DNA from 3 places in the Nonomuraea sp. NPDC003707 genome. Region 1 is predicted to be linked to each of the others. Evidence: riboswitches for the same ligand, from Rfam matches in the RefSeq annotation. Region 1 holds a riboswitch; each other region holds the start of a gene.
What was found. A riboswitch is a leader RNA that binds a small molecule or an ion and turns the genes downstream of it on or off. The one in region 1 is predicted to bind thiamine pyrophosphate.
Positions count from the first base shown of each region.

Region 2: linked by a shared signal. The riboswitch ahead of tenA (thiaminase II) and the one ahead of thiO (glycine oxidase ThiO) in region 1 are both predicted to bind thiamine pyrophosphate.
Region 3: linked by a shared signal. The riboswitch ahead of ACWDRB_RS51480 (purine-cytosine permease family protein) and the one ahead of thiO (glycine oxidase ThiO) in region 1 are both predicted to bind thiamine pyrophosphate.

Region 1 is NZ_JBSFNK010000002.1:90,031-100,415, reverse strand. It holds gene ACWDRB_RS04475 (GNAT family N-acetyltransferase) at 1-97, shown strand, start outside; gene metF (methylenetetrahydrofolate reductase [NAD(P)H]) at 733-1,653, opposite strand; gene ACWDRB_RS04465 (polyprenyl synthetase family protein) at 1,823-2,890, shown strand; gene thiE (thiamine phosphate synthase) at 3,077-3,730, opposite strand; gene ACWDRB_RS04455 (Rv2175c family DNA-binding protein) at 3,708-4,082, opposite strand; gene ACWDRB_RS04450 (NAD(P)/FAD-dependent oxidoreductase) at 4,113-5,282, opposite strand; TPP riboswitch at 5,336-5,453, shown strand; gene thiO (glycine oxidase ThiO) at 5,443-6,558, shown strand; gene thiS (sulfur carrier protein ThiS) at 6,555-6,755, shown strand; gene ACWDRB_RS04435 (thiazole synthase) at 6,748-7,503, shown strand; gene pknB (Stk1 family PASTA domain-containing Ser/Thr kinase) at 7,676-9,580, shown strand; gene alc (allantoicase) at 9,694-10,385, opposite strand, start outside.
Region 2 is NZ_JBSFNK010000056.1:411-8,609, reverse strand. It holds gene ACWDRB_RS61585 (helix-turn-helix domain-containing protein) at 1-629, opposite strand, end outside; gene ACWDRB_RS61580 (MFS transporter) at 689-1,888, shown strand; gene ACWDRB_RS61575 (hypothetical protein) at 2,018-4,129, shown strand; TPP riboswitch at 4,162-4,257, shown strand; gene tenA (thiaminase II) at 4,249-4,956, shown strand; gene ACWDRB_RS61565 (BTAD domain-containing putative transcriptional regulator) at 4,937-7,765, opposite strand; partial or broken gene ACWDRB_RS61560 (M23 family metallopeptidase) at 7,975-8,199, shown strand, end outside.
Region 3 is NZ_JBSFNK010000033.1:56,232-66,616, forward strand. It holds gene ACWDRB_RS51445 (response regulator transcription factor) at 1-496, opposite strand, end outside; gene ACWDRB_RS51450 (hypothetical protein) at 591-764, shown strand; gene ACWDRB_RS51455 (DUF6412 domain-containing protein) at 761-961, shown strand; gene ACWDRB_RS51460 (YidC/Oxa1 family membrane protein insertase) at 1,040-1,681, shown strand; gene ACWDRB_RS51465 (ATP-binding protein) at 1,665-2,096, opposite strand; gene ACWDRB_RS51470 (ATP-binding protein) at 2,418-4,352, opposite strand; gene ACWDRB_RS51475 (methylated-DNA--[protein]-cysteine S-methyltransferase) at 4,446-5,015, shown strand; gene ACWDRB_RS51480 (purine-cytosine permease family protein) at 4,984-6,315, opposite strand; TPP riboswitch at 6,306-6,421, opposite strand; gene ACWDRB_RS51485 (rhodanese-like domain-containing protein) at 6,477-6,800, opposite strand; gene ACWDRB_RS51490 (winged helix-turn-helix transcriptional regulator) at 6,797-7,192, opposite strand; gene ACWDRB_RS51495 (Fpg/Nei family DNA glycosylase) at 7,213-8,091, opposite strand; gene ACWDRB_RS51500 (TenA family protein) at 8,138-8,743, opposite strand; gene ACWDRB_RS51505 (GOLPH3/VPS74 family protein) at 8,767-9,423, shown strand; gene ACWDRB_RS51510 (LCP family glycopolymer transferase) at 9,430-10,385, opposite strand, start outside.

The DNA of each region.
Region 1 (10,385 bases):
CGCCAGCATGGGCTTCACGGACCTGCTCACGAGGTTCATCTTCCCGGGCGGCTACGAGGACTACGCCATCATGGGCCGCCCCCTGCCCTTGACGTGAGGATCACGTCCCTGACGAACCCGTGACCATTGGGTTTGTCTGCCGACCACTTGGGGCACCATCCATTACGCAAGGTAGTCACCCCTTTACTAACCGTCTACTGCCCCCTGCCCGTCACCCGCCCGGTCCCCCTGCGGGCGGGTGACGGGCCTCTTCCCTCCCACCGCACTCACCACCCCGGCGAACCCCACGGCAACCGACGACCGACGGTCTCGGCACGGCGGGCGACGACCCGGGTGGACCGGCACCACGAGGCGACGGCCCCTGGACCCAGCCGTGCGGGCGACGACCCGGTAAAGCCACAGGGCAACGGTCCCGTGGACCCAGCGCTACGAGGTGACGCCCTCTGGACCCAGCGCTGCGAGCGACGGGATCGGGCCCGGTCCCACGGCGCGGTCACGGAACGACGGCCGGCGGAACGCGAAGCGACGCGCCCAACCCCAGCGCGCCTCCCCCACCCGGAGTCCGACTCCGCCCAGCGCGCCTCCCACCCGGCGTGCGGCCCAGGTCCGCACAACCCCTCTCCGGCGCAATGCGTGCGGCGGGCGGCCACGTGCGGGTCAGCGGGCGTCTTCCTGGAGGCCACGGGCGGCGGGTGGCGCCGCCCGTGCTCCGCCGTAAAGAACGACAGGTTTTCAGGCGGAAAGGGGCACCGCGTCGAGGCGTTGGAAGACCTCGCGCGACGCGCTGGAGCGGTTGAAGGTGATGAAGTGGATGCCCGGCGCGCCCTCGTCGAGCAGCCGCCGGCACAGCTCGGCCCCGTGCTCGATGCCCAGCCGCCGCACCGCCGCCGGGTCGTCGGCGACCTCCTCGAAGCGGGCCGCCACCTCCGCCGGGAACGGCGCTCCCGACAGCTGCTCCGAGCGCGCGATCGTGCTCATCTGCGTCACCGGCATGATGCACGGGATGATCGGCGTGTCGCACCCCCTGGCCGCCACCCGGTCGCGCAGCCGCAGGTAGTCGTCCGCGCGGAAGAACATCTGCGTGATCGCGTAGTCGGCCCCCGCCTCGCACTTGCGCACGAAGAACTCGGTGTCGCTCTCGATGGACGGCGAGCGCGGGTGCTTGTACGGGAAGGCGGCGACGCCGACGCAGAAGTCGCCCGCCTGCCTGATCAGCCGCACCAGCTCCTCGGCGTAGAGGACGCCTTCGGGGTGCTGCAGCCACTCGGCCGTCGGGTCGCCAGGGGGGTCGCCGCGGACGGCCAGGATGTTGCGCACCCCGGCGTCGGCGAAGCGCCCCACCAGGTGACGCAGCTCGCGGATCGAGTGGTTGACCGCCGTGAAGTGCGCCACGGGCGTGAGCGTCGTGTCGTGGGCGATCCGCTCGACGATGTCGACCGTGCGGTCACGCGTGGAACCACCCGCGCCATAGGTCACCGACACGAACGTCGGCCGCAGCGACTCCAGCTCCCTGATCGCCTTCCAGAGCTGCCGCTCTCCCTCGTCGGTCTTCGGCGGGAAGAACTCGAAGGAGAACGACCGGCCACCGGCGGCGAGCATGTCGCGGACGGTGGGAACACGATCGGGCAGGATGGAGGGTCGACCAAGCGCCATGTGCCAAGGTTACAGGGACCTCGCCGACTCAAGGTCACGGCCGTGTCACCCCTGCCGCCACAGCCATGTCACCGGCACGAGCGGCACATCGCCGTCCACGCCACCCCAGATGCCCCTATTGGGACACCTGCACATCCGCTCCCCCGCACGCGGCCACTAGTCTCAAGGCATGACCACTGACGCCGTTGGCATGAACACCCTCCGCACACAGGTGGAGCGTGCCCTCGGAGAGTTCGTCGAACGACAGCTGCCCGCCCCCGGTGACCCCGAGCTCGAGCCGCTGCGCACAGCCGCCGACGAGTTGCTGGCCGGCGGCAAACGGCTGCGTCCGGCGTTCTGCTACTGGGGCTGGCGCGGCGCGGGCGGCACGGACGTGCCCGCGATCTTCACCGCGGCGGCCTCGCTGGAGCTGCTGCAGGCCAGCGCGCTGGTGCACGACGACGTGATGGACAAGAGCGACCTGCGCAGGGGCATGCCGTCCGCGCACCGCCGGTTCCAGGCGCTGCACGAGAAGTCCGCCTGGTACGGGTCCGCGGAGCAGTTCGGCGAGGGCGCGGCGATCCTGCTGGGCAACCTGCTGCTGATCTGGTCGGGCGAGATGTGGCGCACCAGCGGCCTGCCGCCCGAGTCCCTGGCGGCGGCCCAGCCCGTGCACGACCACATGCGTACGGAGCTGATGTGCGGCCAGTACCTCGACCTGCTGGAGCAGGCGCACGGCGAGAACACGTTCGAGTCGGCGCTGCGGGTGGCGCTGTTCAAGAGCGGCAAATACTCGGTGGAGCAGCCGCTCAGGCTCGGGCTGGTGCTCGCCGGCGGCAAGCTCGCACCCTGGATGGACGAGCTGTGCACGGGTTACGGCACGCGGGTCGGGATCGCGTTCCAGCTGCGTGACGACATCCTGGGGGTGTTCGGCGACCCGGCGCAGACGGGCAAGCCCGCCGGAGACGACCTGCGGGAGGGCAAGCGGACGATGCTCGTGGCCCGCACGCTGGCTGCCGCGTCCCCGGGTGCGGCGCAGACCGTCCGGCGGCTGCTGGGGGATCCCGGGCTGGACGAGCACGGGGTGGAGACGCTGCGGCAGATCATCGACGAGACGGGCGCGCTGCAGGAGTGCGAGGACCTGATCGGCGACTATCTGGGGGACGCGCTGTCCGCGCTGGACGAGGCGCCGATCACGGTGGAGGCGCGCGCGGCTCTGACGGAGCTGGCCATCGCCGCCACCTCCCGCAAGACCTGACCTGACCTGTCCTGGGCAGGGATCGCCACCCTGGGCCCGGCCTCCGACTCGGCGGCGCCCGTGTGGTGGCGGGCGCCTCGCGGGTCACAGGGCCCCGTACGGCCGGGCGGCTTCCTGTGGTCAGGTGGCCGCCGCGGTCAGGGGCTCATGTCGGTCAGGGGCTCATGTCGGTCAGGGGCTTGTCGGTCAGGGGCTTGTCGGCCAGGCGGAGGACAGGCGCTTGGCGAACTCCGCCGCCGCCGCGCCCGGGTCCTCCGCGTCCGTGATCGCGCGTACGACCACCACACGGCGCACGCCGTACGACATCACCTCGTCCAGGTTCGCGAGGTCGACGCCGCCGATCCCGAACCACGGCCGCGAGGTCTCCAGCGCCGCCGCGTGCCGGAGCAGCGGCGGGCCGGGGGCCGGGCGGCCGGGCTTGGTGGGCGTGGGCCAGATGGGGCCGCAGCAGAAGTAGTCGACGCCCGGCTCCGCTGCCGCGGCGGAAGCCTCGGCCGCGGAGTGGGTGGACCGTCCGATGACGATGTCGTCGCCGAGTATCTCTCGCGCGACCGTCACAGGAAGGTCGTCCTGCCCCAGGTGGAGCACGTCGGACCGGGCGGCGTAGGCGACGTCCGCCCGGTCGTTGACGGCCAGCAGTTTGCCGTGCCGGTCGCAGGCGTCGCGGAAGACTTCGAGGAGCGCGAGTTCTTCGCGGGCCTCCAGACCCTTCTCCCGCAGCTGGATGATGTCCACGCCGCCGGCCAGCACCGAGTCGAGGAACTCCGCCAGGTCGCCGCGGTCGCGGCGGCCGTCGGTGCAGAGATAGAGGCGGGCTTCAGAAACCGAGGGCTTGGGCACGCCGCTTGACCTCAGTATGACGGCCGGCCTTGATCGCCTCGATGGGCGATCCGGGCAGGGACTCGTCAGGGGTGAAGAGCCAGCGCAGCGACTCGACATCGTCGTAGCCGGCGTCCAGCAACACGGTCAGCGTGCCGGGCAGGCCCTTCATCACATCCTTTCCATCGAGGAACACAGCGGGCACCTGTGGCCCGCCGCCCCCCCGGCGTACGCCGAGCAGCTTGTGGTCCTTGAGGAGTTGCTTGGCCCGCCCGATCGAAAGGTCTAGGCGCGAGGCCACTTCGGGGAGCGTGAGCCACTCGTCGACGAGTTGGTCGGTCTCCCGGTCGATCTGTGCAACAGAAAGCGTCACGAAACCACAACTACCACATGCCGTGCTTGCTCAAACAACACAATCCCGTAGAGAGACTTCTGGATCTACCAGGCGTTCCGCGTCGAGACGGTGTCCCGCGTCGATGATTCTGCGCCCCTGTACGAGGTCTCGCGGCCGGTCCACGGCGAGCACCGCGGCGAGGGCGTCGTCGGCCGTGAGCCAGACGGCCGACCACTTGCCCTCCGGCTCGCCCCGGTAGATCAGGCGCTCGCCTGCCAAATGATGACCGGCGTATTGCACCATGTGCCCGAACTGTTCCGACCAGAAGTACGGAACGGGATCGTACGCGACGTCCTCGCCCAGCAAGCTCGCGGCGGCCACCTCGGGGGCGTTGAGCGCGGTGTCCCAGTGCTCGACCCTGAGCCTGGTCTGCCAGCGGCGCGACCACCAGGCGGCGCAGTCGCCGACGGCGACCGTGTTCGGGAGGGAGGCGCGCAGGTGCTCGTCCACGACGACGCCGTTGTGGAGGTCGATGTCGGCGCCGGTGAGCCATTCGACGGCCGGGCGCACGCCGATGCCCGTGACCACCACGTGGGCGTCCACGAACTCGCCGCCCACCAGCCGCACGCCGCCCTCGTCCACGGAGTCGACCATGGTGTCGAGCCGCAGGTCGATGCCGTCGTACCAGCGCTCGGTGCGGGCCCCGATCTCGGCGCCGACGGCCGTCGCGAGCGGCGCCGGGCCGGCCTCGATCACGGTCACCGCGCACCCGGCGCGGCGGGCGGCGGTGGCCACCTCCGCGCCGATCCAGCCGGCGCCGATGATCGAGACGCGGGCGCCGGGGACGAGCATGGCCCTGAGCTCGTGGGCGTCGTCGAGCGTGCGCAGCACATGTTGCGGGCCGTCGCCGGGCAGCCTGATCGGCTCGGCGCCGGTGGCGATGACCAGCCCGTCGTAGCCGAGCTCGCCCTCGGTGGTCTCCACGACCCCCTCGCGCAGCGCCTTGGCGCTGACCCCCGGCTGGAACACCACGTCGAGCGAGGCCAGGTCGGTGTCGACGTAGCTGGTGTCGGCGTCGCCGAACAGCACGGCCTTGGACAGGGGTGGACGGTCGTAGGGGCGATGCCGTTCCTCGCCGACCAGCGTGATCCGCCCGCCGAACCCCTGTGCGCGCAGCGCCTCCACGGTGCGCACTCCGGCCAGGCCCGCTCCCACCACCACGACTTCGTTCACGTTCATGACCCTAACGTGGGCCGGTGTCCGGGCGTCGCAGCGAGGCCGTAGGCTGGGGGCGTAAGACGCGCGGGAGTCCGGCCGTGACCGGGCTGAGAGGAAGGCTGCCATCGGGCCTTCGACCGCAAGACACCTGATCCGGATCATGCCGGCGAAGGGAGCGCGGATGGATGTGATCGTGGGCGGCGGGGTCGTCGGCCTCTCGCTGGCCTGGCGGCTTGCCCGCGAAGGGCGGCCCGTCACCCTGGTGGACCCGGCCCCCGCCTCGGGGGCCTCACACGCGGCCGCGGGGATGCTGGCGCCGGTCAGCGAGGTCACCTACACGGAGGTGCCGCTGCTGCGGCTCGGTGTGGCGTCGCTACGCCGCTGGCCCGCCTTCGCCGCCGAGCTGGCCGCCGACGCGGGGCTGGCCGGCCCCGAGGCCCTGGACCTGCGCTCCGAGGGAACGCTCGACGTGGCGTTCGGGGCGGACGACCTGGCCGCGCTGGACGAGCTGGCCGCGTACCTGGAGAAGCTGGAGCTCCCCGTCCGGCGGCTGACCGGCCGCGAGTGCCGCCGCCTGGAGCCCATGCTGGCCCCCTCGGTGCGGGGCGGGCTGCTGGCCGTCGGCGACTCCTGGGTGGACCCGCGCCGCGTGACGGCGGCGCTGCTCGCCGCGCTCGACCGGCGGGGAGTCCAGCTCGTACGGGCGCGCGTCGGCGAGCTGCTGCGCGACGGCGGCCGGGTCACAGGGGTACGCCTGGAGCCGTCCGGCGGCGACGACCGGCGAGCCGAGCTGCGGGCGGAGCGGGTGATCCTGGCGGCCGGGGCGTGGAGCGCCGGGCTGGCCGAGGTGCCGGTCCGGCCGGTCAAGGGGCAGATCATGCGGTTGCGTTCGCCGCAGCCGCTGCTCACCCGGTGCGTCCGCGGCACCGTGCACGGCACGCCGGTCTACCTCGTCCCCCGGGGCGACGGCGAGCTGGTGGTCGGGGCCACGCAGGAGGAGATGGGCTTCGACACCAGGGTGACCGCGGGCGGGCTCTACGAGCTGCTGCGCGACGCCAGGGAGCTGGTGCCGGGCATCACCGAGCTGGAGGTCTCCGACGTGGTGGCCGGGCTGCGGCCGGGCACGCCGGACAACCTGCCGCTCATCGGCCCGAGCGGCACCCCTGGGCTGGCGCTGGCCACCGGCCATCACCGGGGCGGCGTGCTCCTGGCGCCGCTCACTGCGGACATCCTGCTGGGCGAGGAGGGCGAGCTCGCGGCAATGTGCTCGCCCGGGAGATTTCGGGATATTTCATGATTGTGATGATCAACGGGGCCTCGCACGAGGTGGCCGACGGCACGACCGTGGCGCAGGCCGTACGCACATTGACCACGGCCACCACCGGAGTGGCCGTGGCCGTCAACGACGAGGTGGTCACGCGGAGCTCGTGGGAGACGACGGCGCTCAGCGACCGTGACCGGGTGGAGGTTCTGACGGCGGTGCAAGGTGGATGATCTGATCATCGCCGGGGAGAGCTTCTCCTCCCGGCTCATCATGGGCACCGGCGGCGCGCCCTCGCTGGACGTGCTCGACCAGGCGCTGGCCGCGTCCGGCACCGAGCTGACCACGGTGGCGATCCGGCGGCTCGACCCGAACGCCCGCGGCTCGGTCCTGGACGTGCTGCGCAAGCGGGACATCAAGGTGCTCCCCAACACCGCGGGCTGCTTCACGGCTGGTGAGGCCGTGCTGACGGCGCGGCTGGCCAGGGAGGCCCTCGGCACGAACTGGATCAAGGTCGAGGTCATCTCCGACGAGCGGACCCTGCTGCCCGACCCGATCGAGACGTTCGACGCGGCCGAGCGGCTGGTGGCCGACGGGTTCGTGGTGCTGCCGTACATCGGGGACGACCCGGCGCTGGCCCGGCGGCTGGAGCAGGCGGGCTGCTCGGCCGTCATGCCGCTGGGCGGGCCGATCGGCTCGGGCCTCGGCATCCGCAACCCGCACAGCATCGAGCTGATCGTGGAGGCCGTTTCCGTGCCGGTGGTGCTCGACGCGGGCATCGGCACGGCCAGCGACGCCGCGCTGGCGATGGAGCTGGGCTGCGCCGCCGTGATGCTGGCCACGGCGGTCACCAGGGCCCAGCGGCCCGATCTCATGGCGGTCGCCATGAAGCAGGCCGTGGAGGCCGGACGGCTGGCGCGGCTGGCGGGCCGCATCCCGCGCAGGCGCTACGCCGAGGCCTCCTCACCGATGACTCCCTGACCGGAGTGCCGATGCCCCCTCCGCCGAGTGCCGGTGGCCCCCGGGCCGAGTGACGGTGGCTCGCTGACCCGAGGGACGCGTGGGGAGCTGGGACGTTCCAACGGGAACGTCTCAGCATCGGTTTCGGGCGGCGAGGCCCTCCCAGTGGCAAAACGCCCGTAAACTCAGCGGGGTGGATACGACGACTGCGGACCCCCTGGTCGGGCGGCTCCTCGATGGGCGCTACCGCATCGAGAGCCGGATCGCCCGGGGCGGTATGGCGACCGTCTACCTCGCGCTGGACGTCCGCCTGGACCGGACGGTGGCGCTGAAGGTCATGCACGGCTCACTGGCCGAGGACCCCGCGTTCGTGCGGAGGTTCATCGGCGAGGCCAAGTCGGTTGCCCGCCTCTCACACCCCAACGTGGTGCACGTCTTCGACCAGGGCACGGACAACGACGTCGTCTACCTGTCGATGGAGTACGTGCCCGGCAAGACGCTGCGCGACATCCTTCGCGAGCGCGGCAGGCTGCCCGCCCGCGAGGCGCTCGAGATCATGATCCCGGTGCTCGCCGCCCTCGGCGCGGCCCACCAGGCCGGGATGGTCCACCGCGACGTGAAGCCGGAAAACGTCCTGATGACCGACGACGGCCGGGTCAAGGTCGTCGACTTCGGCCTGGCCCGGGCCATCGAGGCCACCAACCAGACCCGCACCGGCGTGATGATCGGCACCATCGGCTACATGGCGCCCGAGCAGGTCACCACCGGCGCCGCCGACGTGCGCAGCGACGTCTACGCCGCGGGCATCATGCTGTTCGAGCTGGTCACCGGCCAGCAGCCGTACGACGGCGCGACGCCCATGTCGGTGGCCTACCGGCACGTCCACGACACCGTGCCCGCGCCGTCCTCGGTGTTCCCCGACGTGCCGCCGCTGATCGACACGCTGGTGACCCAGGCGACGGCCCGCGAGCCGGACCAGCGCCCCGCCGACGCGACCGCGATGCTCGTGGCCGCCGTCGACGCGCACCGGATGCTGCCGCGCCTGACCAACCCGCCGACCTCCCACGCCCAGACGCAGGTGTTCAACGCCTCCGGCGCCGCCTCGATGCCCCAGCCCGCCCCCGCCCACACCTTGATCCAGCCGCGGGCGGAGGTGCCGCCGCAGCGGCAGCGGGCGGGGTTCAAGCCCAACTGGTTCCTGGTGCTGCTGGCCGGGGTGATGGTGGTCGCGGTCGGACTGACCGGCTGGTACTTCGCGCAGCCCGAGATGGTCTCCGTCCCCGACCTGGTCGGCAAGAACCTGGCGCTGGCCAAGAGCAGCGCCGCCGCGGCCGGTTTCAAGGTCCAGGAGGCCGACGGCGTCAACAACGAGAAGATGGCCGCGGGCCTGGTCCTCAGCACCGACCCGGCGGCCGCCACCGAGGTGGAGAAGGGCACCACGATCACGCTGGTCCCCTCGCTCGGGCCCAAGCGCGTCGCCGTGCCCAACACCGAGGGCATGACCGGCGACCAGGCCCGGGCCAAGATCGCCGATGCCGGGCTGACCGTGGGCGTCGTCAAGCGGCTGGCCAACCAGGAGGTCGAGCGCGACAAGGTCATCCGCACCTCGCCGCAGGTCGGCGAGAAGGTGCGGGAGGGCGCCAAGGTCGACATCTACGTCAGCGCCGGCCTGGTGATGCCGGACGTCAACAGCATGCCCAAGGACGAGGCCGCCCAATATCTCGGCGGTCTGGGCTTCCAGGTGCAGGTCAACGAGGTCGACGACGACGCCGAGCCGTGCACGGTCATCGCGCAGACGCCCAAGGCGAAGTCCGAGGTGGACAAGGGCGCGCAGGTCATGGTCACGGTGGCCCGGTGCCAGACGGACTTCTGGGACTGGTTCAACGGCGACAGGGACGACGAGGCCCGCGACGACCAGCAGTTCGCCCTGGTGCCGGCGGTGATCGGCAAAGAGGTCAGGGACGCCAAGGCGGAGTTAGAGGCGCTGGGGTTCAAGGTGCGGGTGCAGCGGCTGGGCAACCGCGGGGTGGTCCAGTTCCAGCGGCCGTTGCCCAACAGCGAGCGGCCGCAGGGGGCCACGGTCGTCCTCTGGCAGTGAGGTCCCTTCGGCGACGCACGGGCGATCACCGGAACGCCCGCGCCGCCGGCAGAGAGCCGTCGCACGGGTGAGGCGGCGCTGAGGCTTGGGCCGCCGCCACGACCTGGGGTTGGTCAGGGCGTGGCGAGGTGGCCGTGGAGGCGGACGCGGGCCAGGCCGCCGTCCGGGTAGATGTCCACCCGTACGTGCGTGACCGGGTCAGGGTGGGCCAGGCGGAAGCGGTGCGGGGTGTCGGGCTGCAGGCGGCTCCTCGGGAGGAGCTCCACCTCCCGGTCACCGTCCAGGCCCGTCAGCGAGACCGCGCCCGGCGCGTTGAACAGCAGGTTCGTGGTGTCGATCTCGGCCAGACCGATCACGCCGCGCCCGGCCAGCCGGATGACCAGCCAGTCGTTCCCGTCGCCGCGGCGGCGGGCGGTCTCCCAGCCCTCCGCCTGGTGGCGGGCCAGGCCGGGGGCGATGGCGTTGTTGGGGGCCGAGTAGAACTCGTTGGAGCAGGCGGTGACCAGCGCGCCGTTCGCGAGCGCGGCCAGGTCGAGGCCGAGCCCGTCGTACACGGACAGGTCGGGCCGCGCCTCCCCGTGCACCCGGAGGCGGGCGACGCCGCCGTCGGGGAAGATGCTCAGCCGCACGTGGGTGAACCGGCGCTCGTCGGTGACGGCGAAGTGGTGCTCGCTGTCACCGGTGAGCTCGGCCCGGGGCACGATCTCCGTCCACGCAGCGGCCTCGAGCTCGGCCGGGGAGGGGTGGCCCTCGACCGAGGCCGCCTCGACGCGGGCGTGGGGCGGGTAGTTGCCCTTGAACCAGG
Region 2 (8,199 bases), on a different contig from region 1:
TTGCCGCCGAGCCTGCGCAGCCCGTGGAGGCTGGTCAGCTCGACCTCGATCTGCCCCCGGGGCCGCCAGTGGACCTGCGGGCTGAGGTCCTCCAGCGCCGCCGCCCAGCCGTAGGCCGCCAGCCGTCCCGCCCGATGGGCGACGTCGCGCTGCAGGATCGCGCGGAAGCGCGGCCAGTCGTGGGAGACGATCTCCGTCCAGAGCGCCTCGTACGCGTCGGCGAACCGCTCCACCACCCGCGGTCCCGCCAGCAGCTCCCTGACCCCGCCCGCCGCCGGCCGCCCGGCGAGCGCCCGGGCGATCTCCGCGTGCGCCTGCTCCAGCGGCGTCCTGCGCATGGCGGCCAGCTCAGCCTCGAACGGCACGTCCACGGCCGTCGGCGGCGGGGCGATGAAGGCGACGTTCGTGCCGCGCCGGTTGCCGCTGATCGCGTCCGCGGCCCGCAGCACGGGGTGGGCACGTTCGAGCTCCCGGTACGTGCCCCGCCACCGAGCGGCCCACCGGCCGTGCACGCCCGCCTCCAGCCGGCCCGCCAGCACCCACTGCGCGTGCATGGTCTCGATCAGCGGGGAGATCGCGAACCTGGTGGCCACCAGGTCCTGCGGGGTGACCTCGATTCTTACGGGCACCTTTCGGTTATATCCGAAAGAGTCGCCAGCTCGCCGGTCCGGTCCGCACCATCGTGGACGTGAATGGGGCGACGTTCGGCGACGTGTTCGCCGTCAAGGAGTTCCGGGTCCTGTTCGGCAGCTTCGCGCTGCTGGTCGGCGGGGACTCGATCAAGATGCTGGCTTTGTCCGTGCTGGTCTATGAGCGGACCGGCTCGGCCGGCCTGTCGGCCGCCGCGTACATGGCCGGCTGGCTGCCGTTCATCGTGGGCGGGCTGTTGCTGCTCTCGCTGGCCGACCGGTTGCCGCCGCGGGCGCTGATGGTGACCGGCGAGGTGGTCAGGGCGGTGACGTGCCTGCTGCTGGCCTTCGCGGGGCTGCCGGTCTGGGCGATGCTGGCGCTGGTGCTGGTCACTGGGCTGTTCACGCCGGTCTTCTTCGCCGCGCGGGCGGCGATGCTGCCCGACGTGCTGCCCGGCGACGCGTTCGTGCTCGGGCGGTCGGTCCTGAACGTGGCCTCCGCGAGCGCGCAGATCGCGGGGCTGGCGGCCGGGGGCGCGTTCCTGGCCGTCGCCGGGCCCTCGGGGGCGCTGGCCACGACCGCGGGCCTGGCCGCGGTGGCCGCCGTGGTGCTGCGGGCCGGACTGCCGTACCGGCCCGCCCGGGGCACGGCGCGGGCGGGCGCGGTGCGCCAGACGCTGCGGGTCAACCGGCGGCTGCTGGCCGACGGGCGGGTGCGCGGGCTGCTGCTGGCGGGGTGGCTGCCGTGCGTGTTCCTGGCCGGGGCCGAGGCCATGGTCGTGCCCTATCTGGGCGGGCAGGGGCAGGCCGGGGTGGTGCTCGCGGCGGCGGCCGGCGGGATGGCGGTGGGGGAGTTCGCGGTGGGCAGGTTCGCCGCGCCGGGGCTGCGCGAGCGGCTGTCGTTTCCGCTGGCGGTGCTGCTCGGCGTGCCGTGGGTGGGGTTCGCGCTCGGGCCGGGGATGGCGTGGGCCGCCGTGCTGGCCGCGGTGGCGACCGCGGGGCTGTCGTACCAGCTGGGGTTGCAGCGGCGGTTCGTGGAGTCGGTGCCCGAGGAGGTGCGGGGGCAGGCGTTCGGGCTGCAGTCGTCCGGGCTGATGACGGGGCAGGCGGCCGGGGCGGCGCTGGTCGGGGCGCTCGGAGAGGTGATCGCCCCCGGGCCCGCGATCGCGGTGGCGGGCGGTGCCGGGGTCCTGGTCGCGCTGGCGCTGGCGGGCGTGCTGCGCCCGGGCGGTACGCGCGAAGCGGCCCCCCACCTCTGACCGGCCGTTGAGCGCGCGGCGGGCCTGGCTGCCGAGCTCGCGCAGCCCCGCCGCTGACCGGCCGCACCCTTGGCACGGGCGCGGAAAACCCCCCGCGATCGGGCGCGTCCCGGCTATATGGTGCCGTTCGTGGACACTCTGGAAAGCCTCGTCATTGCCCGGCGGCTGCGCGTGCCCATCGGCGCCGCGCCCGCCGGATCCGGGTCCGGCTGGGGGGAGACCGCGGCCCGCCAGCTCGACGCGGTGCTGCTCAGCGTCGGCTTCACGTGCTCGGCCGCGCTGCTCGAGCGGCTGTCCGGGCTGCGCGGCGAGACCGTGGTCGACCTCGGCGTCCGCATTCTGGCCGCCGTCCGCACGCTCGTGGGTGACCACGTCCGGCACAACGCGTACTTCCTCGACTTCCCCAGGAACGTGCCCGACACCCTGGAGTTCTGGGCCGGGCTGCTACGCGAGGCCCTGCTCGACCCGGTCGCCGCCGCCCGTGTCGAGACCTCGACCCTCAACCTGCTCTCCCTGCCCGGCTACGGCCGTTACCAGCACACCTACGCCGACCTGGCCGCGCACGCCGAGCTGATCCCGCTGGCCGGGGACCGGGTGACCGTGCTGGAGCTGGGCGGGAGCCTGGAGTCGGAGGCGCGGGAGCTCTACTTCTCGCTGGCGGGCTCCGAGGTGCCCCTGGCCGCCGAGGACCTGGCCGCGCTGCGCCTGCTGGCCGGGTTCTGCGCCGACGAGCCCGAGCGCATCCCCGTGCGTGAGAACCGCGCGATCGTCAACGAGGTCCGGCTGGCCGAGGGCCGGCCGCTGCTGGTCGACACCGTGACCGACGTGCTCCGGCTCGCCTGCGGCTGCTCCGGCGGCGATGTCACGCTGGCCGAGCCCACCAGGTTCCGCTCGTTCCGCCGGGCCGAGCGCCGCGCCCTGCTGGGAGCCCTGGACGCGGTCGCCTCCCCGGCCAGGCTCGGCGACGTGCCGCGCCACCGGGAGGAGTGGAAGCGGCTCGGCGAACGGCTGCACCCCCACGAGTACCCGCAGTTTCCGCGCGCCCGGGCCGTCTTCGAAACCGCCAGGGGCACGCGTCCGGCCCCGAGCCTGGACGGCCGGGTCGAGACCGCCCTGTCGGCGGGCCGCACCGCCGAGGCGGTGAAGCTGCTGGAGCAGGCCCCCGGCGTGCTGCTGCGCCGCCTCGACCACCTGCTGCGGACCGGCCTGTCCACGTCGGCCGTGCTGGACGCCGCGGAAGGGGCTGCCTCGGGCGCCTCCGGCCGCGTCCTGCTGTCGCTGCGGGAGCATCTGCAGAACCGGCTCGCCCCCGTCGCGGGCCGCGTCTTCGTCAACCGGCAGGGCAGGGCGTGGGCGGCCCCCGACTCCCGCTCGCCGCTGGAGGAGGAGGCCCTGGCGCGGGCGCTGGCCATCCTGGACGAGGAGATCGCCCGCCGCCTCCCCGACCCCGGCGAGCTGATCGTCGATCCCGACGTGCTCGACGTCGCCCTGCCGCTGTCCGGCAAGGCCGTCGTGCCCGGGCTCGGCATGCTGCCCCGGGGCTCGGTGTCGGCGGTGGACGGCGAACTGCTCAGGTTCTTCGTCCACTGGCGCGAGGCCCGGCAGCGCACCGACTACGACCTGTCCGCGCTCATGCTCGACGCCTCCTACGACGACCCGACGCACATTTCCTGGACGAACTACACCAACGACTTCGCCCGGTACTCCGGCGACCTCACCGAGGCGCCCGAAGGCGCGTCCGAGTTCATCGACATCCGGCTCGCCGCCGCGACCCAGCCGATCATCATCCCGCAGGTGAACATCTACGACGGGGAAGCGTTCGACGAGGCCGCCGAGGCGTTCTTCGGCTACATGACCAGGGACGCCGCGCAGGAAGGCAGGCCGTTCGAGCCGCGTACCGTGCGCATGAAGTCGGACCTGCGCGGCTCCGGCCGGATCGCCCTGCCGCTCGTGTTCCTGCGCGGCGCCGACGGCGGCTGGCTGGTGAAGTGGCTGCACCTCTACCTGAAGGGCCACCCCGGCTTCAACCAGGTGGAGGGCAACCGCGTCAGCGCCTCCCTGCTGGTGCGCTCCATCGTCGAACGCGACTTCCTGCGCGTCCGCTACCTGGCCGACCTGCTGCGCGCGAAGAGCACGCCGGCCGGGCCCACCACCTACATCGGGCTGGAGGCGCCGGCCGGCTTCCCGGAGGGTGCGCGGGTCTACACCCCGGGCACGCTGCACGAGCTGATCCCCGCCTGACACGACCGGGCCGGAGCTTCTCTGCTAGCGTTGGCCGTGACGCGGGGTGCCCGGGCTGCCGGGCTGAGATCACACCCGTCGAACCTGATCTAGTTCGCACTAGCGAAGGGACGTCATCGGTGACCTTCTGTGAGAAGATCTGGGCGCGCACGGCCACGCTGCTCGAGGCGATCCACGACCACCCGTTCAACGCCGCGCTCGGCGACGGCACCCTCGACCGGGAGCGATTCGCGTTCTACCTGGTCCAGGACGGGCGCTATCTGGTGGCCTACGCCAAGGTCCTCGCGACCGCCTCGGCCCGCGCCGGCTCCCCGGCCGACGCCGCGTTCTTCGCGCAGAGCGCGCACACGGCGCTGGTCGTCGAGCGGGCCCTGCACACCGGCTACCTGGAGGAGTTCGGGCTGACGGCCGGTGAGACGGCGGCCGTCGCCACCTCGCCGACCTGCCTGGCCTACTCCTCCTACCTCCAGGCCACGGCCCTGGCCGCCCCGTTGCCCGTGCTCGCCGCCGCCGTGCTGCCGTGCTTCTGGGTCTACCAGGACGTCGGCGCGGCACTGCTCGAACGTACGGCGGGCGCGGCCGACCACCCGTACCGGACCTGGATCGGCACCTACTCCGACCCCGCCTTCGCCGCCTCGGTGGAGCAGGCCAAGGCCATCACCGACCGGCTGGCCGAGAGCGCCGACCCCGAGACGCGCCGGGCGATGGACGAGGCGTTCTGCCGGGCCACCGAGTACGAGTGGATGTTCTGGGACAGCGCCTGGCGCCTGGAGACCTGGCCCACGGGACAATGGCTCCGGCCGCAGCTCACGCGAACGACTCGCTGAGCTCCCTGCGCAGCTCACGGGCCTGATGGAGGTAATGGGTGGCCAGCGCGGTGCGGCCGGACGAACGGTACAGCTCGCCGAGCGTCTGGTACGTGTCCGCCTCCCCGCTGCGATCCCCCAGTTGCTGGAAGATCACCAGGGAGCGCTCCAACTGGTCGGAGCCGTCCGAACGGTCGCCCCTGGCCACCTGGAGCCCACCCAGGTTCCGCATCGCGTACGCGCCGCAGTGGCGGTCGCCGAGCGCCTCGAAGATGCCCAGCGCGTGCCCCTGGTAGCGCATGGCCCGGTCCGACTGGGCGAACAGGTCGTACATGCGGCCGAGCTGCATCGACACGCAGCCCTCGCGGTGGGCGTCGCCGAGCTCCTCGGCCAGCCGCAGCGCGTCCCCCAGCCACCGGGACGCCTGCTGCAGGTCCCGCAGCGACAGGTAGACGCGCCCGATCGCCTGCCGCGCGTACGCCTCGCCGCTGCGGTCGCCGATGGCCAGGAACATGGCCAGCGCCTGCCGAAAGGACGCGAGCGCCTTGAGATGCCGGTTGGAGAACTGGCTGACCGCCGCCAGCCCGCAGATCGAGATGGCCTCGCTCCGCGTGTCGCCCAGCTCGTGGAAGATGGCGCGGGCCCGCTTGAACATGTCCTCGGCCTCGGCGTACCGGTCCTGGTAGAGGCAGACCTGGGCCAGGCCGCGCAGCATCGCGGCCTCCCCGAGGCGGTCGCCGGCCGCGCGGGCGCTGTCGAGGGCGAGGCGGTGCGTCAGCTGCCACTCGTCCAGGAGGCAGTGCAGGTCGAAGTACGGGACCAGGGTGGCGGCCAGTCCCCACGCGGACTGGGCCAGGCCCGCGCCGGCGGCCAGCTGTACGGCCTCGACCAGGGACTCCCGCTCGGCGTCGAACCACGACAGCGGCTGGGCGGTCAGGCGGCCGAGGGTCTCCCGCTCCAGGCTCCAGCGGGGCGCGAGGTCGGACGTCAGCCCGAAGAGAGTGGTGGGCAGCCGCAGGGAGGCGTGCTCGGCGGCGGTCAGCCAGCCGCCGAGCACCCGGGCCAGCGCGTGCCGCTCGGTGTCGCCGCCCGCCTTCTCCTTGGCGGCGCAGCGGATCAGGTCGTGGAGCCGGTAGCGGGGCTGGCCGACGTGGTCGGTGCCGGCCAGCCGCAGGAGGTTCGCGTCCACCAGGGTGTCCACGACGGCGTCGGCCCGGGGCCGGTCGAGCACGGCGTCGGCCACCCAGCCGGGTACGGACTGCTCGCCGAGCAGGCCGATCGCGCGGAAGGCCAGGGCGGCGTCGTCGGACAGCCGCCGGTAGCTGAGCTCGAACGAGCCGCGTACCTCCAGGTCGCCGGCGCGTAACTCGTCGAGGCGGCCGGCCTCGTCCTCCAGCCGCTGCCGCAGCACGCCCAGCGACCAGCCGGGCCGTCCGGACAGCCGGGCCCCGGCCACGCGGACGGCCAGCGGTAAGTGGCCGCAGGAGCGCACGATCGCCCGGGCGGCCTCGCGCTCCTCGGCCACCCGTTCGGGGCCGACGATCCGGCCCAGGAGCTGCTCGGCCTCCGCGGGCGGCAGCACGTCGAGTTCGAGCTGGAGCGCGCCGGGCAGCTCGGCGATCCGCCGGCGGCTCGTGACGAGCACCGCGCTGCCGCTGCCGGGGAGCAGGGCGCGTACCTGGGCGGTGTCGGCGGCGTCGTCGAGGAGGACCAGCATCGGGCGCTCGGACAGCAGGGAGCGGTAGAGCGAGGCCCGCTCGCGCACGGTCGGCGGCAGGGCCGGCTCCGCGACGCCCAGCGCGCGCAGCGCCTCGGCCAGGAGGGCGAGCGGGTCGGCGGGTTCGGCGTCGGTGCCGCCCAGGCACAGGTAGAGCTGGCCGGCGGGGTAGCCCGCCCGTAACGCGTGGGCGCAGTGCACGGCCAGCGCGGACTTGCCCACCCCCGGCGGTCCGGTCACCACGGCGATCGCGGGCGGTCCGTCCGGCCGGTGGGCCTCGGGGGACAGGGCACGCGTCACGGCCGCGACGTCCTGCGCCCTGCCGGTGAAGTCCGGCACGTCCGCGGGGAGCTGGTGGGGCGCCGCCGCGACGGGCGCGGGCGGGGTGTCGCCCGCCAGCACGGACGCGTGCACGTCGCGTAATTCCTGCCCCGGCTCGATGCCCAGCTCGTCCACGAGCTGCCGCCTGATCGTGGCGTAGGCGTTCAGGGCCTCGGCCCGCCGGCCGCTGTGGTGCAGGGCGAGGATCAGCTGCTGCCACAGGTCCTCGCGGTAGGGGTGCTCGCCGATCAGGTCGCGCAGGTCGTCGATCGCGGCGGCGTGCTCGCCGCGGGCCAGCTTCAGCGCCACCAGCTCCTCGACCGCGGCCAGCCGGGCCTGGGTGAGCGCGCGCAGCCGCCCGTCCCACAGCGCGCTGGCGGGCAGGTCGCCGAGCGGGGTGCCGCGCCACAACGCCAGCGCCCGGCGTAAGTGCTCCGCCGCCTCCTCGGTACGCCCCGCCGCCCGCGCTCTGGCCACCAGGTCCTCGAACTCCAGGGCGTCCAGCCGCCCCGTGTCGAGCTGCATCACGTAACCGGAGGGCCGGGCCTCGATCTGGACGCCGGCCGAGCGCAGCGTGCTCACGTACGTGCGCAGGTTGGCCACGGCCGACGACGGCTGCGTCCGGGGCCACAGCACCTCGACGAGCGCCTCCGAGCTGACCACCTCGTTGGCCTCCAGCAACAGCGAGGCGAGCAGGAGCCTGGGCTTCCTGCCCGCGATGCGTAGGGGCCCTTCCGGGACCCGGGCCTGCAACGGCCCAAGAACACTGAATACGGGCTGTTCAACCACCATGACCGCGCGTTCTCCTGAGCTGGGCGCCGTGCGAGGGCGTCCGTTGGTGAAGCGTTCAAGCTGGAAGGGCCTTTATACCGATTTTGGATGTTCTTTGTATGCCGGACTCGCAATCTTGATCCCCAGCAAGAGCGCTTCGGAAGATCTAACGGACAAGATTCGCGGCTCCGGCGGGCATCGCCCCTCGCTGCGCGCAGAAAGGTATCCGCATGAGAACCAGAGGGGTGCTTACGGCCGGGCTCGCCCTGCTCTTCAGCCTCACGACGGGCCCGATCGCGACGGCCTGGGCCGCTCCGACGCCGACCCCGACGCCGACGTCCTCGTCGAAGGAGGACGAGGGGGAGATGGGCAACCCGGACAACCAGGTGGACGTCCCGCCGGTGTCCACGCTGGCGGCGCCGGCCATGCAGCTGCCGTTCCCCTGTGGTCAGACG
Region 3 (10,385 bases), on a different contig from region 1:
GGTGCGCCAGCAGATCGAACTCCCGCGCCGTCAACATCACCTCGTCCCCCCGCAGCCGAACCTCGTGCGCCCCCACGTCCACCACCAGATCCCCGTCGCGCAGCACCCCGGTGCCGCCGGTGACGGACGCACCCCGCGCCCGCCGCAGCACCGACTGCACGCGCAGGGCGAGCTCCCGCGGGCTGAACGGCTTGGTCACATAGTCGTCGGCCCCCGTCTCCAGCCCGACCACCCGGTCGATCTCCTCGCCGAGCGCGGTCAGCATGATCACCGGTACGGGCCAGCGCTCCCTGAGCTTCCTGCACACCTGCAGCCCGTCGAGCTTGGGCAGCATCAGGTCGAGCACCATGAGGTCGGGCGGATGGGCCAGCGCCCTGCGCAGCGCCTCCACCCCGTCGCCGACGCATTCGACCTCGTGACCGTCGCGCTCCAGATAGCGCGCGACGACCTCGGAAACGGTCGGATCATCATCGACCACCAGGATGCGCGTGTTCACGACTTCACGGTACGGCCGGGGAACACGTAAGTGTCAGGTACGTCATTGCTTCGTAAGCCTCGCGGATCATGTCCGGAGGACGTACGGTTGCTGCATGGGTAGAGTCGTGATGCTCGTGCTGGGGACCCTGCTGGGTCTCTTCGTGCTGTTCAATTTCCTGCTGCCGATGCTGGTAGGCCTGGTCAAGATCGCTTTGATCATCGGGGTGATCGCTCTGCTCGTCTTCGTCGCGGTCACCGTGGTGGGCAAGTCCTCCCGATCGCATTGACGTTCTTCCTGTTCGACCCGTGGCTGGTCGGGATCACCATGCTGGCGATCCTGCTGCTGGCCACGTGGGCAGCCACGTTCCTGCCCATCCTCAGTGGAGGGCCGCCGAGCTTTCCGCTGAGTTACGCGCGCCGTACCGCCTTCCAGCGGCAGCGCGACCCTGACGCGGCCGGTCGCTCGCGTCCACGAGCCCCTTAGGCATGCCCCGCTTCATCGTCAAGCGGGGCTCCTCGTACGAGTGAGCCCTTTTCCCTCATCTCACTCCAAGTAGGGCTCATGATCGATTCTCTTGTCACGTTCGTCATCAGCATGTCCGGGGGCAGTGCCGCGCTGGGCATCGTGCTGTTCACCCTGGCCGTACGGCTCCTGCTGCTGCCCCTGAACGTCCGCCAGTCCCGGACCATGAAGCTCCGCCAGCGGCTCGCCCCCAAGCTGCGCGAGCTCCAGAAGCGCCACGCGCGCAACCCCGAGCGGCTGGCCAAGGAGACCTCGGCGCTGTTCGCCAAGGAAGGCACTTCGCCGTTCGCCGGGTTCTTGCCGATGCTGGGGCAGTTTCCGTTCATGTGGCTGATGTACCGGGTGGCCACGCATCCGACCGCGCTGGCCGGACATACCCTTTTCGGCGCTCCGCTGGGTCAGCAGGTCGCCGGGACGGTGGCCAATTTCGGTCTGGTCAGTGCGCCGGTTTTGGTCTTTGTATTGGTCATCGCGCTGGTCGCGGTGGTGGCATGGTTCTCCGCCAGGAACATCAAGGTGACCGAGGACCAGCCGGACTGGCTGAAGCGACTCCTGCCATGGATGCCGTACGGCTCCGTGCTCGCCACGCTGGTGCTGCCGCTCGCGGCCGGGCTCTACCTGCTCGTGTCCATGGCATGGGCCACGACCGAGCGGGCGGTGCTGGCTAGCCGGCCTCTCTGAGGGCTGTGACCTGCCCGTTCAACGACCCGCGAGGAGCGGGCAGGATGGCCCACACCGTGGTCGTGTCACCGTCGTGCCGGACCCCCCAGCTCTCCGCCACGTACTCCACGATGCCGAGCCCCCGGCCCCCGAGCGACGACAGGGTCGGGCGGCCCGCGCGCGGCTCGGTCGCCGCACCCCCGTCGCTCACCGCCACTTCGATGTGATCGTCACTCCGAAGCCACGCCACTCTCACCATCCCCGACGGAAGGGGATGCGCGTGCCTCAGCGCGTTGCTCAGCAGCTCGCTCACCACGAGCACCGCGTCATCGATCGCCGTCGAAAAAACCCCGCTGTCCTGCAGCTCAGTGCTCAGGCGCTGGCGGGCGACGGCGACGCTGGACGGCGCGTACGGCAGCAGCACCACGCTTGACACACCCACCTCCCCGTTCCCTGTGCCCCCCGCGGGAACACTCCCCGGTACGACCGAAATGCCCCGTTACTCGATCCCAGAAACCGCATCTCGATCACAGCTTGTACACATTGGACGATAGATCAGCTCAACTGTGACCACCTCGTTACCGCCTCGGTGTGTCGGATCCGATAGTGGAAACTACGCCCGGAAAGCCCCTCGTGCTTATGGCCTCACTTCGTGAGGCGGCTCGCTCGCTCAGACCCGCCGCCTTCCCTCGTCGCTCTGGTCGCTGCGCTCCCGCCGCTCCGTGCTCATGGCCCCCACTCCGTGGAGGCAGCTCGGTCACTCAAAGCCGTCGCCTTCCCTCGTCGCTCTGGTCGCTTCGCTCCCGCCGCTCCTCAGTCCAGGCGACGGCGTTCCCTCTCGTGTCCAGGCGGCGGCGCTCGCTCGCAGTTCAAGCCGCATACGCGTGCCGCCTCCGGGTCTCGGGTGCGCGCTCACGTCTCCGCCTTGAGCCCTGGCGAGGCTGCGGACTATGTAGAGACCGAGCCCCACTCCACCAAACCGTCTCCGGTCGCCGCTGTCCACCTGGACGAACCTCTCAAAGATCCTCTCTCGGTCAGTAGGGGCGATACCGACCCCTTCATCGTCCACGACCACGATCACGTTGTCGGCCTCGGCCCAGGCCTCCACGCTGATCAGCCCGCCCTTGGGCGAGTACTTGAACGCGTTCTCCAGCAGCTGCCCCAGCACGATGTCCGTGGCCAGGGCGTCCCCCAGCACGTTCGGCAGCCCGTCCTGGATGACCACCTCGACCCGGTGCTTGTCCGACAGCGCGGGCAGCCCGAGCGTGGCCGCGTCGATCCGCTCGGCCAGGTCGAACTCCTCGATCCGCACCTTGAGCTCGTCGGCTCCCGCCCTGGCCCCGAGCAGCAGGTGGTCCATGAGCTCGCCCAGCGACCTGGCCCGCTCGGAGATCGTGTGCACGGCCGAGCGGCGTTCGGGGTCGCTCATCTTGTCCCAGCGCCGGTCGAGCGTGCTGGCGAACCCGCGCACGATCGTGATCGGCGTACGCAGCTCGTGGCTGGTCGTGGCCAGGAACAGGTCCTTGGCCTCCTCGAGCTCCTTGGCCGTGGTCACGTCGCGGAAGTCGATGACCACCTCGCCGGTCTCCTCGATCTGCGCGCTCACCACGTCCAGCCACCGCCCGGTCTCCATCTGGAACGTGACCTTCTCGCCCGGCTTGGGCAGCGGGAACGGCGGCGGCCCGCCGATGACGGCGTCGGCCGGGAACGCGGTGAGCTCGGCGGCGGCCGGGTTCCACCGGACGACCCGCCCCGATCCGTCGAGCACGGCGATGCCGTCGGCGCTGGCGTCGAAGACGGCCTGCTCGTGCGCCCGCTGCCGCACCGCCTCCTGGTAGGCCACCGCGTTGCCGACGGCGATGCCCGCGTGACCGGCCAGGAGCTCCAGCAGCTCCAGTTCGAGGTGTCCGGGTGTGCTCTGGGCGAACAGCGCGTACAGGGCCCCGTACGGGCGCCCTCCGACCGCGGCAAGGCCCAGTGCGATCGTGTGCAGCCCCTTCAGCCGGGCCCAGACCAGGTCCTCGAGCCCGTTCGACTCCAGCATGACGGTCTTGCCGGTGCGTAAGAGCTTGTCGACGAGGCTCGTGCGCAGGTCCGTGGTGGTGCCCCTGATGGCCTCCGGGAGCTGGTACGTGCTGACCAGCCGCAACCGTTCATCCTCGATCAGCACGAACCCGCCCGCGTCCGCCCCGGTGAGCTCCGTGAGGCTGGCCGAGATCCGGTCGAGCACGGCCGACAGCTCCAGCTCGGAGTTGATGTCGCCGACCACGTCGGTGAGCCGGCGCACCAGCCTGGCCCGGCGCGCCATGCGGTCCTTTGCCACCTGGTCGGCCCGCGCGAGGTGGTGCACACAGACGTACCCGGCCACGGAGCTGCCCAGGCGCAGCGCGCTGATGTCGACGCGCACGTCGAGCACGGTCCCGTCGTCGCGTAGGCGCTTGGTGCGGACCGAGACCTGGCCGCCGGTGCGCACGCGTTCGAGCACGGCGTTGTGCTCGGCGGTCAGCTCGCCCGGCACGATCGGCGCCCGGCGCCCGAGCATCTCCTCCGCCGTCCACCCGAACAGCCGTTCGGCCGCCTCGTTCCAGACCAGTACGCTCTGATCACGGTCGACGACCACGACGGCGTTGGGCGAACCGGCGAGGGCAGCGCGAGCTATTTCGTCGTCACTACCGGCCCATTCGTCCCCCACTCCTCCATAGTGCACGTGGCGTGGTGAGTGCGTCGGGCGATCCGTCCGATACGCTGCGGTCACGGTGATTCTCGGCGGCGGGAGGCTGGCGGCATGTCGAGCAACGATCTCGATGCCCTGTTGCGCGTGACCTCCAGCACCTATCGAGGTGATGCGCCTCCTGACATCGCCTTCGGCCCCTATGACGGGGCCGTCGGCAGGCTGATGCTCGCGGTCACCGGCAAGGGCATCGCGGCGTGCAGCTTCGAGCCGGAAAACGCCGTGTACGAGCTGCTCACGAGGCACGTGGGCAGGTTCATCGGGCCGGATCCGCGCCGGCTCGACCCGGTGCGCAGGGAGCTGGACGCCTACTTCTCCGGCCGTCTGCGCGCGTTCACCACGCCCGTCGACCTGGCGCTGGCGACGTCCTTCGCCCGCACGGTGCTGCAGAAGACGATGGCGGTCCGGTACGGCACCACCACGACGCTGGAGGAGATCGGCGCGAGCATCGGCAGGCCGCGCGCGCTGCGGGCGATCGGCAACGCGCTGGCCTCCAACCCCGTGTGCGTGATCGTGCCGTGTCACCGGGTGGTGCGTGAGGACGGCGCGCTCGGCGACTACGCGGGCGGCGCGGCCGCCAAGCAGCACCTGCTCAACGTCGAAAGGCGCGTGTCGACCAGCTGATCAGCAGGGTGACCAGCACGGCGACGACGGCCGCGCCGAGCGCCCCGTTCATCCACGGCTGCCGGGTGAAGCCGATGGCGTCGCGGACCCCCTGCCAGAAGTCGTCCCATGGCTTGAGCGTGGGCGCGGAGGTCGTCAGCCAGTACGCCACGAAGCCGAGGGCCCACGGCACCAGCCTCGACCAGCGCGAGGGCGCGTTCTCCGCGGTGTTCCAGCTCCGCGAGCCGCCGAGCACGAAGTAGTCCACGGCCAGCACCGCGAACATCGGCACGAACACCGCCCCGATCACCCCGAGGAACGCCCCGTACGAGTTGACGTCCACGACCAGGGCGATCGCCACGCTCAGCACGCCGATGGCGACGGAGAAGACGCGCCGGTCCACCCGCGGCATCAGGTTCTGCAGCGAGACCGTGGTGGAGTAGACGTTGGCGAACGACTGGTCGGTCTCGCGCAGCACCAGGATCGCGAAGAACAGCGCGCCCAGCGGCACCGCCACGAACGCGCCGAACACCGACGTCCCGTCGGCCGCCACCTTGTCGGCCCCCGCCATGGCCACCGCGAACACGCCCAGGCCCAGGCAGGCGACCTGAGCCAGCGTGTAGCCGCCGACCACGCCGGTGAACGCGGCCCTGCTCGACCTGGAGTGCCGGGCGAAGTCGGCCGCCATCGGCACCCACGACACCGACAGCGCGATCACGTAGTCCACGGCGGGCGCGAAGGCCGTCCAGGACCCGCCGGTGTGCGCGGGCGCCCTGGTGAGGAAGAACCAGGCGAACCACACCATCGACACGATCACGCCGATGGTGACGTACCGCCGCAGCAGCCTGACGGACCCGAGCGGCCAGATCGTGAGCGCGGTGGTCAGCACCCCCGCCGCGATCACCCACACCTGGTACGGCACGGCGCCGAAGATCGCGCTGGCCGCCTTGGCGATCACCCACAGCTCGAACGCGGCCCAGCCGAGCATCTGGACGATGTTCAGCACCGTGGGGACGTACGAGATCCGCGCCCCGAACAGGCCCCGCAGCAGCACCATCGCGGGCTGCCCCGTCTGGGTGCCGGGGACGGCGGACAGGCCCACCATGGCGGTGCCGATCAGGCTGCCGACCACGGTCGCCAGGAGCGCGGCGGTCAGGCTGAGGGGAGCGTCGGACAGGGGGTTGAGCAGGAGCAGCGCGCCGGAGAAGCCCAGGAGGCTGACTCCGAGATTCGCCCAGAGCGCGCCCTGATCGAGCACGCCCAGGGTCTTCGGCGGCCTGCCTTCAAGAGTCAGCGGAACTTCGTCGACGACATGCGTCATCGCACACTCCCTACGCCGGCATTACCCGGACAGGTTCAGGCGGTCGGCAGCGGATCTATGGCTGCCCTCTCAGCCCGGCGCACCCCGAGCTCCCGCGACAATCTGCAGTTGGCGCCCTCATCATGCCTCAGCGACGGCGAAACCGCCACAGTGGGGCCTTTTTACGCCACGAACGGCTGCTGCCCGGTCTCGCTGACCATCGGGCGGCTCGCGAACTCCCACGACTGCATGCCACCGCCGACGTTGACGGCGTCGCGCCCGAGCTGGTTGAGCCAGGCCGCGACCTGCAGGGACCGGCCGCCCACCCGGCAGACGACGTAGACCGTGCGGTCGCCGGGCACCTCCTCGACCCGGCCCTGTATCTGGGTCATGGGGATGTGCACGGCCTCCGGGGCGTGCCCCGCGACCCATTCGTCCTGCTCACGGACGTCGAGCAGGTAAGCGTCTGCCGGAACGGCACTGGCGTCGATCTCAGGAACGGTCATGACTCCATCATCTCGCGCCTGGCGTCGTAGGCCGCACGCGCCGCGGCGATCTCCTCCTGGTGCGTCTCCGTCCAGGTGACCAGCGACTTGATGGTCTCGTGCAGCGTACGGCCGAGCGGCGTGAGCGCGTAGTCCACCCTGGGCGGCACGACGGGATGGACCGTGCGGCTGACCAGGCCGTCGCGCTCCAGCTGGCGCAGGGTCACGCTGAGCATGCGCTGGCTGACGCCGTCGATCTCGCGGCGGAGCTGGGTGAAGCGCAGGCTCTGGCAGTCGAGCAGGGCGATCACGAGCAGCGACCACTTGTCGGCGATGCGGTCGAGGATCTGGCGCACCTCGCAGTCCTCGCGCGTGTCCCACTGGCGCACGTCGTAGTCGTCGAGCGGTTCCACAGTGCCTTCTTCCGCCGAGCTCACTTGAGAAGGCGGGACAGCCGGCGGTCGGCGAGGGGCTTGCCGCCGGTCTGGCAGGTGGGGCAGTACTGCAGCGAGGAGTCCGCGAAGGACACCTCGCGGATCGTGTCGCCGCAGACGTCGCACGGCTGCCCGGCCCGGTTGTGGACCCGCAATCCCGACTTCTTCTCCGCCTTGAGGTCCTTGGCCGCCAGCCCGTGCGCCCGCTCCACCGCCTCCCCCAGGGTGGCGATGATGGCCTCGTGCAGGTCGGCGATCTGCGCGTCCGTCAGCGTGGCCGCGATCTTGAAGGGGGACATCTTGGCCGCGTGCAGCACCTCGTCCGAGTACGCGTTCCCGATGCCGGCGATGATCTTCTGGTCGCGCAGCAGCCCCTTGATCTGGGTGCGGTTGCCGCCCACGATGCGCTTGAGCGCGTCGACGGTGAAGGATTCGTCGAGAGGGTCGGGGCCGAGTGCGGCGATGCCGGGGACGTCGTCCGGGTTCTTGGTGACGTAAACGGCCAGGCGCTTCTGCGTCCCGGCCTCCGTCAGCTCGAACCCGGGCGCCAGGCCCTCCTCGTCGGGCGCCAGCCGGACCCGTACCGCGAGCGGGCCCTTGCCGGGACGTACGGGCTTCGCGCCCGACAGGTCGTCGCGCCAGCGCAGCCACCCCGCCCGGGCCAGGTGGATGACCAGGTGGAGGCCGTCGCAGTCGAGGTCGAGGAACTTGCCGTGCCTCGACACCCCGGTGATGGTCAGCCCGCCGAGCGCGGTCGCCGGCGGGTCGAACGTCTTGAGCGCCTGGAAGGCCACCACGTCGATCCCCAGGACCGTGCGGCCCACGGCCCGTTCGCGCAGGAAATGGGTGAGCGACTCCACTTCGGGAAGTTCCGGCATGTCCCCAGGGTACGTGCGCGTCCGGCCGTCCACAGCCTGTGGACGGCTACGGCACGCTCCAGAAGGCCAGCTCGTGCGCCATCCCCTCGGCGAACAGCTCCTCGGCCCGCGCCGGGTCCGGCGCGGCCTCGTCGATCATCTGCGCGATCCGCGCGGTGAGCGCCGCGAAGGCCGGATCCGCGTACGTGTCCACCCACGCCCGATATCTCGACTCAACAGGGGAAATTTCCGCCAATATATGTCCGAGAGTCGAATATCCCCACATACACGGATAAAGCGCCGCCAGCCCCTCCCCGTACGACACCGCCGACTCCAGCAGGAACGCCGTGTACGCCGCGCACGCCGGCCCCTTCACCGCCCCCTCCAGATCGGCGCCGAACTCCGCCGACAACGACCTGTGCAGGCTCAACTCGTCGTGGTACGTGGTGTGCGCCAGGTCCACCAGATCACCCAGATGCCCGTCGGGCGCCTGCCAGGCCAGCCGCGCGAACACCCGTACGTAGTCGAGCAGGAACAGGTAGTCCTGCTCCAGCCACGACCTGAACACCGCCTCGGGCAGGTCGCCACGCGCGATGCCGGCCACGGTCGGATGCTCGAGCTGAGCCCGGAGCAGCGGGCGGCCGACGGCGTGCAACTTCTCCGAGATAGTCATGGCTGGGAGGTTAGTGTCGAAGCATGACTGTGACGATCGCCGAAGAGCTCCTCCTGCTCGCCCACGACGACGAGAAGGGCACGCCGCTCGTCGCCGGGACCCAGCTCGACCCGGCCCTCGCCGGCGCGCTCCTCGCCGAGCTGGCCGTCAACGGCCGGCTGGAGCTGTCGGACAAGAAGGTGACGGTCATGGACCCGTCCCCGCTCGGCGACTCCGAGCTGGACGCCACGCTGGCCCGCATCGCCGAGGAGGGCAAGGAGCGCAAGCCCGCCTGGTGGGTCCAGCGGCTGCAGTCGGCCAAGCTGCGCGGGCGCCTGCTCACCAGGCTGGCGGAGTCGGGCGTGCTGACCGAGCAGCGCGGCAAGGTGCTGGGCATCTTCCCCACGACGCGCTGGCCTGAAGCCAACCCCGACGTGGAGGCCGCGGTCAGGGACCGGGTGACCAGTGCGCTGGCGGGCGCCGACCCCGACGCCCGCACGGCCGTCCTGATCGCCATCGCGCACGCGGCCAAGCTCGACCGCAAGGCCTTCCCCGAGGCGAGCAGGCAGCGCGTCAAGGAGATCGCGGAGGGCGCCTGGACGGCCGACGCGGTCGCCCAGACCATCGCCGCCATCAACGCGGCCATGATCGCGGCGGTCACCGCGGCGACCGTCGCCGCGACGACCTCCACCTCCGGGTGAGCCGCTCTAGTTGCCGGTGTCGATGACGTCCTTCGGCACCGGCTTGTCCTCCTTCAGGGCGTTGAAGAGGGCCAGCGCCTTGGGCCGGTCCGACTTGATCGCTTCGCCGCCGTCCGCGAGCCGCTCGGTGCCGCCGAACGGGACCACCGTCGTCACCGGGCTGTCGCCCATCGCCAGTCCCAGCGACAGCAGGTCGAAGGCGCCCGTGCCGCCGTCGACCGAGACCGCGTCGGTGGCGCTCATCGCCAGCGGGATCGACGTGAACGGGTTGATCAGCACTCCGGGGCTGGCCGCCTTCTTCACGACCGCGCCCAGGAACTGCCGCTGCCGCTTGGTCCGCTCGAAGTCGGGCAGCGCGCCGCCTTTGCGGGTCCGTACGTACCCCAGGGCCTGGGCGCCGTTGAGCACCTGCGTGCCCTTCTTCAGCTTGAGCCCGGCCTTCGGGTCGTCCACGGCGGCCCGTACGTTGATCTCGACGCCTCCGATGGCGTCCACGATGCCGACGAACCCGGCGAACCCGATCTCCATGTAGTGGTCGATGTACACGCCCGTGACCGACTCCACTGTGCGGACCAGCAGCTGCGGCCCGCCGTTGTAGGCGGCGTTGAGCTTGTCCCGCCTCTTGCCCGGGACGTCGACGGCCAGGTCGCGCGGGAGGCTGACCAGCGTCGGCTTGTCGCTGCCCTCGGGGATGTGCAGCAGCATCATCGAGTCCGTACGGTTCCCGCCGGTCGCCCGGCCCGTGGCGAGCTTCTTGCGCTCGGCGGCCGACAGGCCCTTGCGGCTGTCGGAGCCGACGAGCAGCCAGTTGGTGCCGGGGGTGTCGGCGGGACGGCCCGGATAGTTGTCGAGCACGCCGTCGATGCCGGCGATCCGGGAGTTGATCCAGAAGAGCATGCCCACGCCCGCCACCAGCAGCACGACCAGGAGCCCGGCGACGATCTTCAGGATCGTCTTTCCGG